Regions from separate parts of the Streptomyces vinaceus genome, predicted to be linked through region 3. Evidence: riboswitches for the same ligand, from Rfam matches in the RefSeq annotation. Region 3 holds a riboswitch; each other region holds the start of a gene.
What was found. Region 3 has a riboswitch for cobalamin ahead of CP980_RS10115 (energy-coupling factor ABC transporter permease). Riboswitches for the same ligand answer to the same signal wherever they lie in the genome.
Positions count from the first base shown of each region.

Region 1: another riboswitch for cobalamin. It lies ahead of CP980_RS32520 (CoA-acylating methylmalonate-semialdehyde dehydrogenase); the one in region 3 lies ahead of CP980_RS10115 (energy-coupling factor ABC transporter permease).
Region 2: another riboswitch for cobalamin. It lies ahead of CP980_RS25450 (cobalamin biosynthesis protein); the one in region 3 lies ahead of CP980_RS10115 (energy-coupling factor ABC transporter permease).
Region 4: another riboswitch for cobalamin. It lies ahead of CP980_RS01510 (prenyltransferase/squalene oxidase repeat-containing protein); the one in region 3 lies ahead of CP980_RS10115 (energy-coupling factor ABC transporter permease).

Region 1 is NZ_CP023692.1:7,212,496-7,214,684, reverse strand. Features, by position in the region: gene CP980_RS32520 (CoA-acylating methylmalonate-semialdehyde dehydrogenase) at 1-1,060, opposite strand, end outside; cobalamin riboswitch at 1,292-1,470, opposite strand; gene CP980_RS32515 (cobalamin-binding protein) at 1,530-2,189, shown strand, end outside.
Region 2 is NZ_CP023692.1:5,644,555-5,646,743, reverse strand. Features, by position in the region: gene CP980_RS25460 (inorganic phosphate transporter) at 1-369, shown strand, start outside; gene CP980_RS25455 (hypothetical protein) at 398-619, shown strand; cobalamin riboswitch at 744-894, shown strand; gene CP980_RS25450 (cobalamin biosynthesis protein) at 933-1,892, shown strand; gene CP980_RS25445 (cobyric acid synthase) at 1,889-2,189, shown strand, end outside.
Region 3 is NZ_CP023692.1:2,331,991-2,334,179, reverse strand. Features, by position in the region: gene cbiQ (cobalt ECF transporter T component CbiQ) at 1-272, opposite strand, end outside; gene CP980_RS10120 (energy-coupling factor ABC transporter substrate-binding protein) at 276-635, opposite strand; gene CP980_RS10115 (energy-coupling factor ABC transporter permease) at 641-1,333, opposite strand; cobalamin riboswitch at 1,363-1,557, opposite strand; gene CP980_RS10110 (SsgA family sporulation/cell division regulator) at 1,821-2,189, opposite strand, start outside.
Region 4 is NZ_CP023692.1:326,099-328,287, reverse strand. Features, by position in the region: gene CP980_RS01515 (prenyltransferase/squalene oxidase repeat-containing protein) at 1-630, opposite strand, end outside; cobalamin riboswitch at 962-1,089, shown strand; gene CP980_RS01510 (prenyltransferase/squalene oxidase repeat-containing protein) at 1,205-2,189, shown strand, end outside.

The DNA of each region.
Region 1 (2,189 bases), 4.9 Mb from region 3:
CCCTGCCGTCCACGGCGAGTTCTGCGCCCTCGTCGACGCCTATGTCCACATAGCGCCGGACCCGGTCGAGGGCGTCCTGGCTGACCAGCGGCCCGAAGTCGGCTTCCGGGTCGTCGGAGGTGCCGATGCGCAGGGCGGCGATGCGCTCCTTCAGCTTCGCCACCAGGGCGTCGGCGGTCTCCTCGCCCACGGGCACGGCGACGGCGATGGCCATGCAGCGCTCACCCGCGGAGCCGTAGCCGGCACCGATCAGGGCCTCCACCGCCTGGTCGAGGTCGGCGTCCGGCATCACGATCATGTGGTTCTTGGCGCCGCCGAAGCACTGGGCGCGCTTGCCGTGCGCGGCGGCGGTGGCGTAGACGTGCGCGGCGACGGGGGTCGACCCGACGAATCCGAGGGCCTGGACCCGGGGATCTTCGAGCAGGGTGTCCACGGCTTCCTTACCGCCGTTGACGACGTTGAGCACGCCGGGCGGCAGGCCGGCCTCCAGGAACAGTTCGGCCAGCCGCAGGGGTACGGAGGGGGCGCGCTCGGAGGGCTTCAGGATGAAGGCGTTTCCGCAGGCCAGGGCGGGCGCGGCCTGCCACAGCGGGATCATCGCGGGGAAGTTGAACGGGGTGATCCCGGCCACGACGCCCAGCGGCGCGCGCAGCGAGTGCACGTCGATGCCGGTGCCGGCGTTGTCGGTGAACTCGCCCTTGAGGAGGTGCGGGATCCCGGCGGCGAACTCCACTACTTCCAGGCCGCGTTGGAGGTCACCGTGGGCGTCGGCGACGGTCTTGCCGTGCTCACAGGACAGCAGCCGGGCCAGCGACTCGCGTTCGCCCTCGATGAGTTCGAGGAAGCGCAGCAGGACGCGGGCGCGCCGCTGAGGGTTCCACCGGCCCCATTCCTCCTGGGCCTCCTCGGCGGACGCGATCGCCGCCTCGGTGTCGGCGCGGCCCGCCAGGGGGACCCGGGCCTGGACGGTGCCGGTGTTGGGGTCGTACACGTCGGCGAAGAGACCGGAGGTGCCGGTGGTGTGCTTTCCGCCGATGAAATGGGTGAGCTCGCGGACCATCGATGCCTGCTCTCTCGTCAGGTGAGGATCCGAGGAAGGCGCGGCGCTGCCGCAGTCCGGCACCGATCGGGGTGCGCACTGCGGGCTCGCCGCGGGGACAGGAAAGGGCCGGGGGCGCCCTCGTCGAGTCACGAACGCGAGGACAGGCCCTCGCCGTTCGGGTACTCCGCCGGATCACCAGGGCCGTGGTCACGTACCGGTGCCATGCGTGTCTGCTCCATCCTCGTGGACAACACGGAACACCCCACGGCCGGTATCCTGGCTCCCGGATCGACGCGCGTTCTCCGGCCTTCCCGACGGATGGTTTCCGTCAGTGGCCTGACCTGCTGAAGAACGCACTCCCCAGTCACAGTGGCGGGACCGCGCCGGATTCACACCGGCTTCCCTGCACCGCGGGCTTGTCACGAACATATAGTTGGACGTCCTAGTAAGTCCACCCCCACTCCGCGGCTCGATCTACGCTCAAGGCATGCGCATCGTCTCGCTGCTCCCGGCAGCCACCGACATCGTGGCCGAACTCGGCCTCGCCGCCGATCTGGTGGGCCGTACGCACGAGTGCGACTGGCCTCCGCAGGCCGTGGCCGGGGTACCGGTGGTGACGTCCGCCGGGCTCTCCTCCGACGCCCTGACCAGCCGGGAGATCTCCGACGCGGTCGGCGGCGCCGCTCACAGCGGCTCCTCGCTGTACACGCTCGACACCGACGCCCTCGGCGCCCTGGCCCCCGAGGTGGTCCTGACCCAGGACCTGTGCGACGTCTGCGCCGTCTCGTACGCGGGGGTCAGCCGGGCCGTGCGCGTCCTGGACGGCGGGCCCCGTGTGCTCAGCCTGGAGCCGCGCACTCTCGGCGACGTGCTGGACTGCCTGGTCACGGTGGGTGAGCTGCTCGGCGTACCGGATCACGCGCGGGCCCGGCGGGCGGAACTCGCCGACCGGCTGGACGCCGTACGCGGGCTCACCTCGGGGCGGCCGCGCCCCCGGGTCGTGGCGATCGAATGGCTGGATCCGCTCTGGCCGGCCGGGCACTGGGTGCCCGAGCAGATCACGTACGCGGGCGGCGAGGCGCTGATCGCCGCCCCGGGCGAGCACACCCGGCCCATGGACTGGGAGACGGTCCGGGCCGCCCGCCCG
Region 2 (2,189 bases), 3.3 Mb from region 3:
CGCATGTTCATCGCCTGGGGCCTGACCCTGCCGGCCGCCGCCGTCGTCGCCTCCGGTGCCGAGCTGGTCATGCGCACCGGTGACGTCGGTGTCGCCGCCGTCGCGCTCTTCCTGGTCGCCTCCTGCGTCGCCATCTGGCTCATCTCGCGCCGCCAGGTCGTCGACCACAGCAACGTCAACGAGGTGCAGCCGGCCGCGGCCGAGGAGCCGGGCGTCGTCACCACGGCCATGGCCGCCGTCACCGTCCCGCCGACGGTGGCCGCCGAGGCCGCCGCCGGTACGACCGCCGCGGTCACGGACGAGGCGCTGAAGGCCACCATCCCGGCGGCCGCACCGACCACGCCGGCGGCCCCCGCCGCCGCGGTCTGACCCCGAGAACGACAGAGGAATCCGCAGTATGAAGATCGACTGGGCAGCACTCGGCTCCGTCTTCGGGGTCAGCCTCTCCGCCACCGTCGCCCTCGTGGCCCTGTTCACCCTGGGTCTGGTGGGCCTCTCCAAGCACGAGACCGCCACCGAGCAGGGCGGCGCCGCCACCCTCGCCCGCAGCGGCGCGTACGCCTGCTTCGCGCTCGTCGCGGCGGCCGTGGGGTACGGGATCTACCTGATCGTCAGCTGACCCGGTCCGACCGACCGGTCCACGGCGTGCCGAAGCTCCCTCCGGGATTCCCGGGGGGAGCTTTCGTGCGCCCGCGACCCGCCTCCCTGACCTGCACCGCCGCAGGTCAACGGCGAGTTGACGGGCCTTCTCGGTGCGTGGTGGACTGCCCGAGCCAATACGGCGGCATGGAGAGGAAGTCCGGTGCGAATCCGGCGCGGTCCCGCCACTGTCACCGGGGAGCACGCGGCGCGTGCGCCCCGGGAGCCAGGAACTCCCACCGCCGGACACGTCGAACCAGGGCGCGGACCCTGAGTGAGGACATACCTGCACCATGCGTGCCGACCGCGTCTTCGCGTACGGCGCCACGGCGGGCCTGATCGGCGACCGGATCCTCGGTGATCCGCGCCGGGGGCACCCCGTGGCCGCCTTCGGACGAGCCGCCACCGCCGTCGAGCGCGCCCTGTGGCGCGACGACCGCGCACGGGGCGTTCTGCACACCCTCATATGCGCCGGGGGCGCGGCAGCCGTCGGCGCGCTGGGCGCCCGCGCCGTGCGCTCCCGGCCCGCGGCCACCCGTATCGCCCTGACCGCGGTGGCCACCTGGGCCGTCGTCGGCGGCACCTCGCTGGGCCGGGAGGCCCGCGCCATCGGCGGCGCGCTCGCCGCCGGGGACGCCGAGGTGGCCCGGGAGCGGCTGCCGCACCTGTGCGGGCGCGATCCGCAGGCCCTGGACGGGCAGCAGATGGCCCGCGCCGTCGTGGAGTCGGTCGCCGAGAACACCTCCGACGCGGTGGTCGGCGCCCTGGTGTGGGGCGCCGCGGCCGGTGTCCCGGGGCTGCTGGCGTTCCGCGCCGTGAACACCCTGGACGCGATGGTCGGCCACAAGTCCCCGCGCCACCTGCGCTACGGCTGGGCCTCGGCCCGGCTCGACGACCTCATGGGCTGGCCGGGCGCCCGGCTGACCGCGCTGGCCGCCGCGGCGGCCGGGCCCGACCGGCGGGGAGCCGTACGCGCCTGGCGCGCGGACGCCGCCGCACACCCGAGCCCGAACGCCGGGCCCGTGGAGGCCTCCTTCGCCGGGGCGCTCGGGGTGCGGCTGGGCGGGACCCTTTCGTACGGCGGGCGCATCGAGCACCGGGCCGTGCTGAACGGCGAGGAGGGGCGGCCGGTGGAGGCCGCCGACATCGAACGCGCGGTACGGCTGTCCCGTCAGGTGACGTGGCTGGCGCTGGGGGCGTGCGTGGCACTGCGCTGTGCGGTCTCGTACGGCATACGGAAGGGGCGCGGATGAGCGGCGCGAAGCAGCTCGGCGGGGGACTTCTCGTCGCCGGCACCACATCGGACGCGGGCAAGAGCGTGGTCACGGCGGGCATCTGCCGCTGGCTGGCCCGGCAGGGCGTGAAGGTGGCGCCGTTCAAGGCGCAGAACATGTCGCTGAACTCGTTCGTGACGCGCGAGGGCGCCGAGATCGGGCGCGCGCAGGCGATGCAGGCGCAGGCGGCCCGCGTGGAGCCGACGGCGCTGATGAACCCGGTGCTGCTCAAGCCCGGCAGCGACCGCAGCAGCCAGGTGGTGCTGCTGGGCAAGC
Region 3 (2,189 bases):
AACCCGCCGGGGCCGCCGACGGCCACCAGCAGTGGGAGCGCGCCGGTGAAGCAGAAGCCCAGCGGGATCCGGAAGGCCCGCCACAGCTGCCGCCCGGCCACGCCGGCCGGGCCGAGCAGCACGGCGAGCGTGGCGGCGGCGACCAGCGGACCGCCGGGCCAGGGCGGCAGGCATACGGCGCTGACCGTCAGGCCGAGCCCCAGCAGGGCCTTTTCCAGGGGATGCCGGCGCCGCCACCGGCTCGCGTGCGCCGCCACGTCGATCGGCAGCACCGCCTACGACTCCGAGGCGGCGGTGTCGGGCCGGTCCGCGGAGGCGTCCGGCCGGGCCGCGGCCGCCGCGGTCGCCTGGCGGCGTCCCTTGCGGACGCCGAAGTAGTACGCGAGCACACCCGCGCCCAGGGCCGCCTGGAGGGCGAACAGGGCCGACTCGACCTCCCCGGACGGGGGTTCGTACAGCGGCGAGAACCACGGCTCGTAGTCGGGCTTCAGCTCCGTGATCGCCGACTCCGCCTGCGCGTCGGCGCCCGCGAACGGCTCCTCCTTGCCCTCGCCCATCCCCAGCGCGATCGGCAGCACGGCCAGCGCCGCCACCAGGAGCAGCAGCAGGCCGTTGATCTTCGCGTTCCGGCTCATGCCCATCACACGGCCGCCTTCTGCTCGCTGCGACCGGTGAACTTCGCGACGCCCAGCCGGACCAGGTCCGACTTGCTCGACTGCATCAGCAGCCGCATCACGAGAACCGTCAGCAGCCCCTCGCTCACCGCGAGCGGGATCTGCGTCACCGCGAAGATGCCGCCGAACTTCGCGAGCGCGCCCGGGAACCCGGTGCCGGGGTCCGGGAAGGCCAGCGCCAGCTGCACGGACGTCACGCAGTAGGTCACCAGGTCGGCGAAGAACGCGCCGAAGAATACGGTCACCATCAGCGGCACGTCGAAGCGCTTCAGCAGCAGGTACACCCCGTACCCGGCCCACGGCCCGGCGATCGCCATCGAGAACACGTTCGCGCCGAGGGTGGTCAGCCCGCCGTGCGCCAGCAGCAGCGCCTGGAAGAGCAGGGTGATCGTGCCGAGCACCGCCATGATGGGCGGCCGGAACAGGATCGCTCCGAGCCCGGTCCCGGTGGGGTGCGAACAACTGCCCGTCACGGACGGGATCTTGAGGGCGGACAGGACGAACGTGAACGCTCCGGACGCCCCGAGCAGCAGCGTGCTCTCCGGGTTCGCCTTCACCTCGCGGGAGAGGGCGCGGACACCGTGGACGACGAACGGAGCGGACGCGGCGCCCCAGGCGACCGCGTGCAAAGGGGGCAGGAACCCCTCGGCTATATGCATGAGTGGGGAGACCTCTCCAGCACCTCGTGGATGGACAACGCGCCCCGGCCGGTCTCCTGGCTCACGGGTGCTGATGCCCTGACCCCGCCTTCCCGGGCGGTGCGGAACCTCCCGCGCCGCCCAGTGGCTTCCCTAAGGAGTGGAGCCGGACTTCCCGTTCACAGTGGCGAGGGCCGCACCGGTTTCCCACCGGTTTCCCGTACACCAAGGCCAGCTGACCCTAGTCGGAGGGACGGACCTGCACCAACCCGGCCCGAACGCCCGCCGGCAGGCGCGGGGCGCTCGGCGCGGTCTCACCGGCACTCGTCGCGGTGCGCGACGTCCAGCACGAGCCGCTCGGGCGCGTGCAGGGTGGAGGAGCGGACCGCCGGCGTCGAGGCGAAGGCGGCGCTCGCCCCAGCGGGCGTTCACGACGAGCGGCGCGGGCCGGACGCTCATGGTTGCACCCAAACCGGGCCCAACTCAACGGATCTTATGGAAACGTCATTTATCGGGGCAGCAGGGTGCTCAGCTGGGCGTCCAGGTCGTAGTGCCGCCGCTCTTCGCCGCGCGGCACCAGGGCGACCAGCCGCCGGCACAGCACCCGCACGTCCTTCGCCCGGGCGGACACCACGCAGCTCTGCGCGCCGTTGCTGAAGGCGAGGAAGACCCGCGGCTCCCCGCCCTGCCAGCGCGGCCACACCCGGACGTCGCCCTCGCCCGTCACGCAGGTCTCCCCGTCGAGCAGCAGGTCCCGGGAGAACACCCAGCGCGCCAGGTGCGTCCCGGCGCCGCGGAAGTCGAGCGCCAGCTCGTAGGGCCGGTCGCGGCGGTACGTGAAGGCCCCGGACACCGGCACGGGCTCGGGGGAGGCCTC
Region 4 (2,189 bases), 2.0 Mb from region 3:
GACGGTGCCCGGCGCCACGGTGGGCGGGGTCGTCGGGCCGGACGGGTCCGGGCCGGGGCCGCCGCCCCCCGCGCGGACGTCGGCGGGCGAGAAGGCGGGCTTGCCCGAGGTGCCGCCGACGTCCGTACCGCCGAACACCCAGGCGTCGACGTCGCCGGGCCCCGGGGTGCGGGCCATCGCACCGAGCGGGCTGTAGGTCCAGTTCTGCTGGCCGGGCGAGGCGGTCCAGTACGACCAGTAGGCGGTGGCCTGCGGGGTCAGGACACAGGGTTCCTTCTCCGCGGTGGGGTATTGCGTACCGGAGTTGAAGGACCCCTTGCCGATGCGGCAGATGAAGGCCGGGCCGTCGTGGACGGTGCCCTCGGTGGTGAAACCGGCCTCGTGGAGCAGGTCGTAGCCCGTGGTGGGCGTGGTGTCACAGCCCCGCTCGACCTTGCCCCCGAACGGGCCGAAGTCGACGGCGACGATCGCGCCGGTCGTGGCCGTGCAGCCCTCGATGGGGTCGGCCGCGGCGGACGGGCTCCCGGTGACCAAGGAGACGCTCGCGCCGAAGGCCAGCAGTACCGCCGATATCAGCGACACCAGCCTCTTTTTCCCCGTGCGTCGCTCTGCCAGCTCTGCGGTCCCCACCACGGCCCCTCGTGTCGGCCGGGCGGACGTGTGCGTGGCAAAGGGCTTCGGTCGCACGAGGAGCGCAAGGGAAGCCGTTCGAACCACGCCGTAGTCCGCGACGGCGTTTCTCGCTGCAAAACCTGGCTCCAGGCAGTCCGGCTCGCCCGGCGGTGCCGGGCCTACGGTTGCGGGTCAGCGCCGGATTCCGACCGGCTTCCCCTGGAACTGAGTGCTTATCAGTCGGAGTGGAACACGCCGATAAAGACAGCGTCAAGGTGGGATGCGTCTCACCGGCGAACGCTCCAGCGTCCCTCCGGCAGCGCGGCTCGCGGCGGCTGGCGGAGCCTTGATCACTCAGGTAGCGTCCTGGGCTGCCAGATGGGGGAATCCGGTGAGAAGCCGGAGCTGACGCGCAGCGGTGTGGGACGGCGGGGGCCGTCTCCGAGCCCGAATGCCCATACGGCGATGCAGTACAGGAAGCCGTACCACGCGTTCCGGACGGCGGCCCTCCGGCTTGCCCCGCCGTGCGCCCCGCGCGGTGGCGGAGCGCGTGCCGGACGCGGTCGGCGTCCGCCGATTCCAGGAGCAGGCCATGTCCCGTCCCCGTACCTCCCGCCGCCTCGCGCTCGCGGTGCCCGCCGCGCTCGGCGCCTTGGCCCTCACCGCGCTGCCCGCCTTCGCGACCTCCTCGCCCGCGCAGATCGCCGCGTCCAAGACCAATGGGGTCGCCTACCTCAAGTCGCTGCAGGCGGCGGACGGTTCGTACGCCGGCTCCGGGCTGTCCAACGAGTGGGCGTTCAGCGCCTTCGCCGCCGCCGGTACGGCCGTCGTCGACGTCTACCCCGGTGGCGACACCACGAAGAACGCCCGGTCCGTCTACCGCAACCTGCTCTCCACGTCCGGCTGGCCGTCGGCCTCCCCGGTCGTCACCGACTACGAGCGCGGCGCGCTGAACGCGTACGCCGCCGGCATCGACCCGGCCCGCGTCTCGGCCTCCCGCAACCTGGTCGCGAACATCTACGCGTACTGGCAGACGGCGGAGGCGGGCTACTTCGGCCCCTCCGGGAACTTCAACGGCACCGTATTCGCCGCGCTTTCGCTGGGCGGCGCCAAGACCCAGGCCGGCGGCGCGCGCGTTCCGCAGGCGCTCACGGACTCGATGGTCACCCGGATCCGCGCCAACCAGCACGTCGACGGCGGCTGGACCTACAACAAGGCCGAGGGCAACCCGACCGTCCTCAACTCGGCGGGCGATGTGGACATGACCGGCGCGGCCATGGCGGCCCTCTGCGTCTCCGGCGTCCCCAACACGGACACGGACGTCGTCCAGGCGAAGAACTTCCTGAAGAGCAAGCTCGTCACCGCGACCGGTGCCTTCAACTCCCTGTACGGGGTCAACACCAGCTCCAACGGCTGGGGCGTCGCGGGCCTCAACGCCTGTGGCTTCAACCCACAGACCGGAGACTTCCTCACCGTCGCGGGCAAGACCCCGATCGACTTCCTGATAGCCAACCAGTACAACCCGGCCGGCGGCTTCAAGTACAAGCCGACCGACACCACCCCGTCCGCGTACGCCT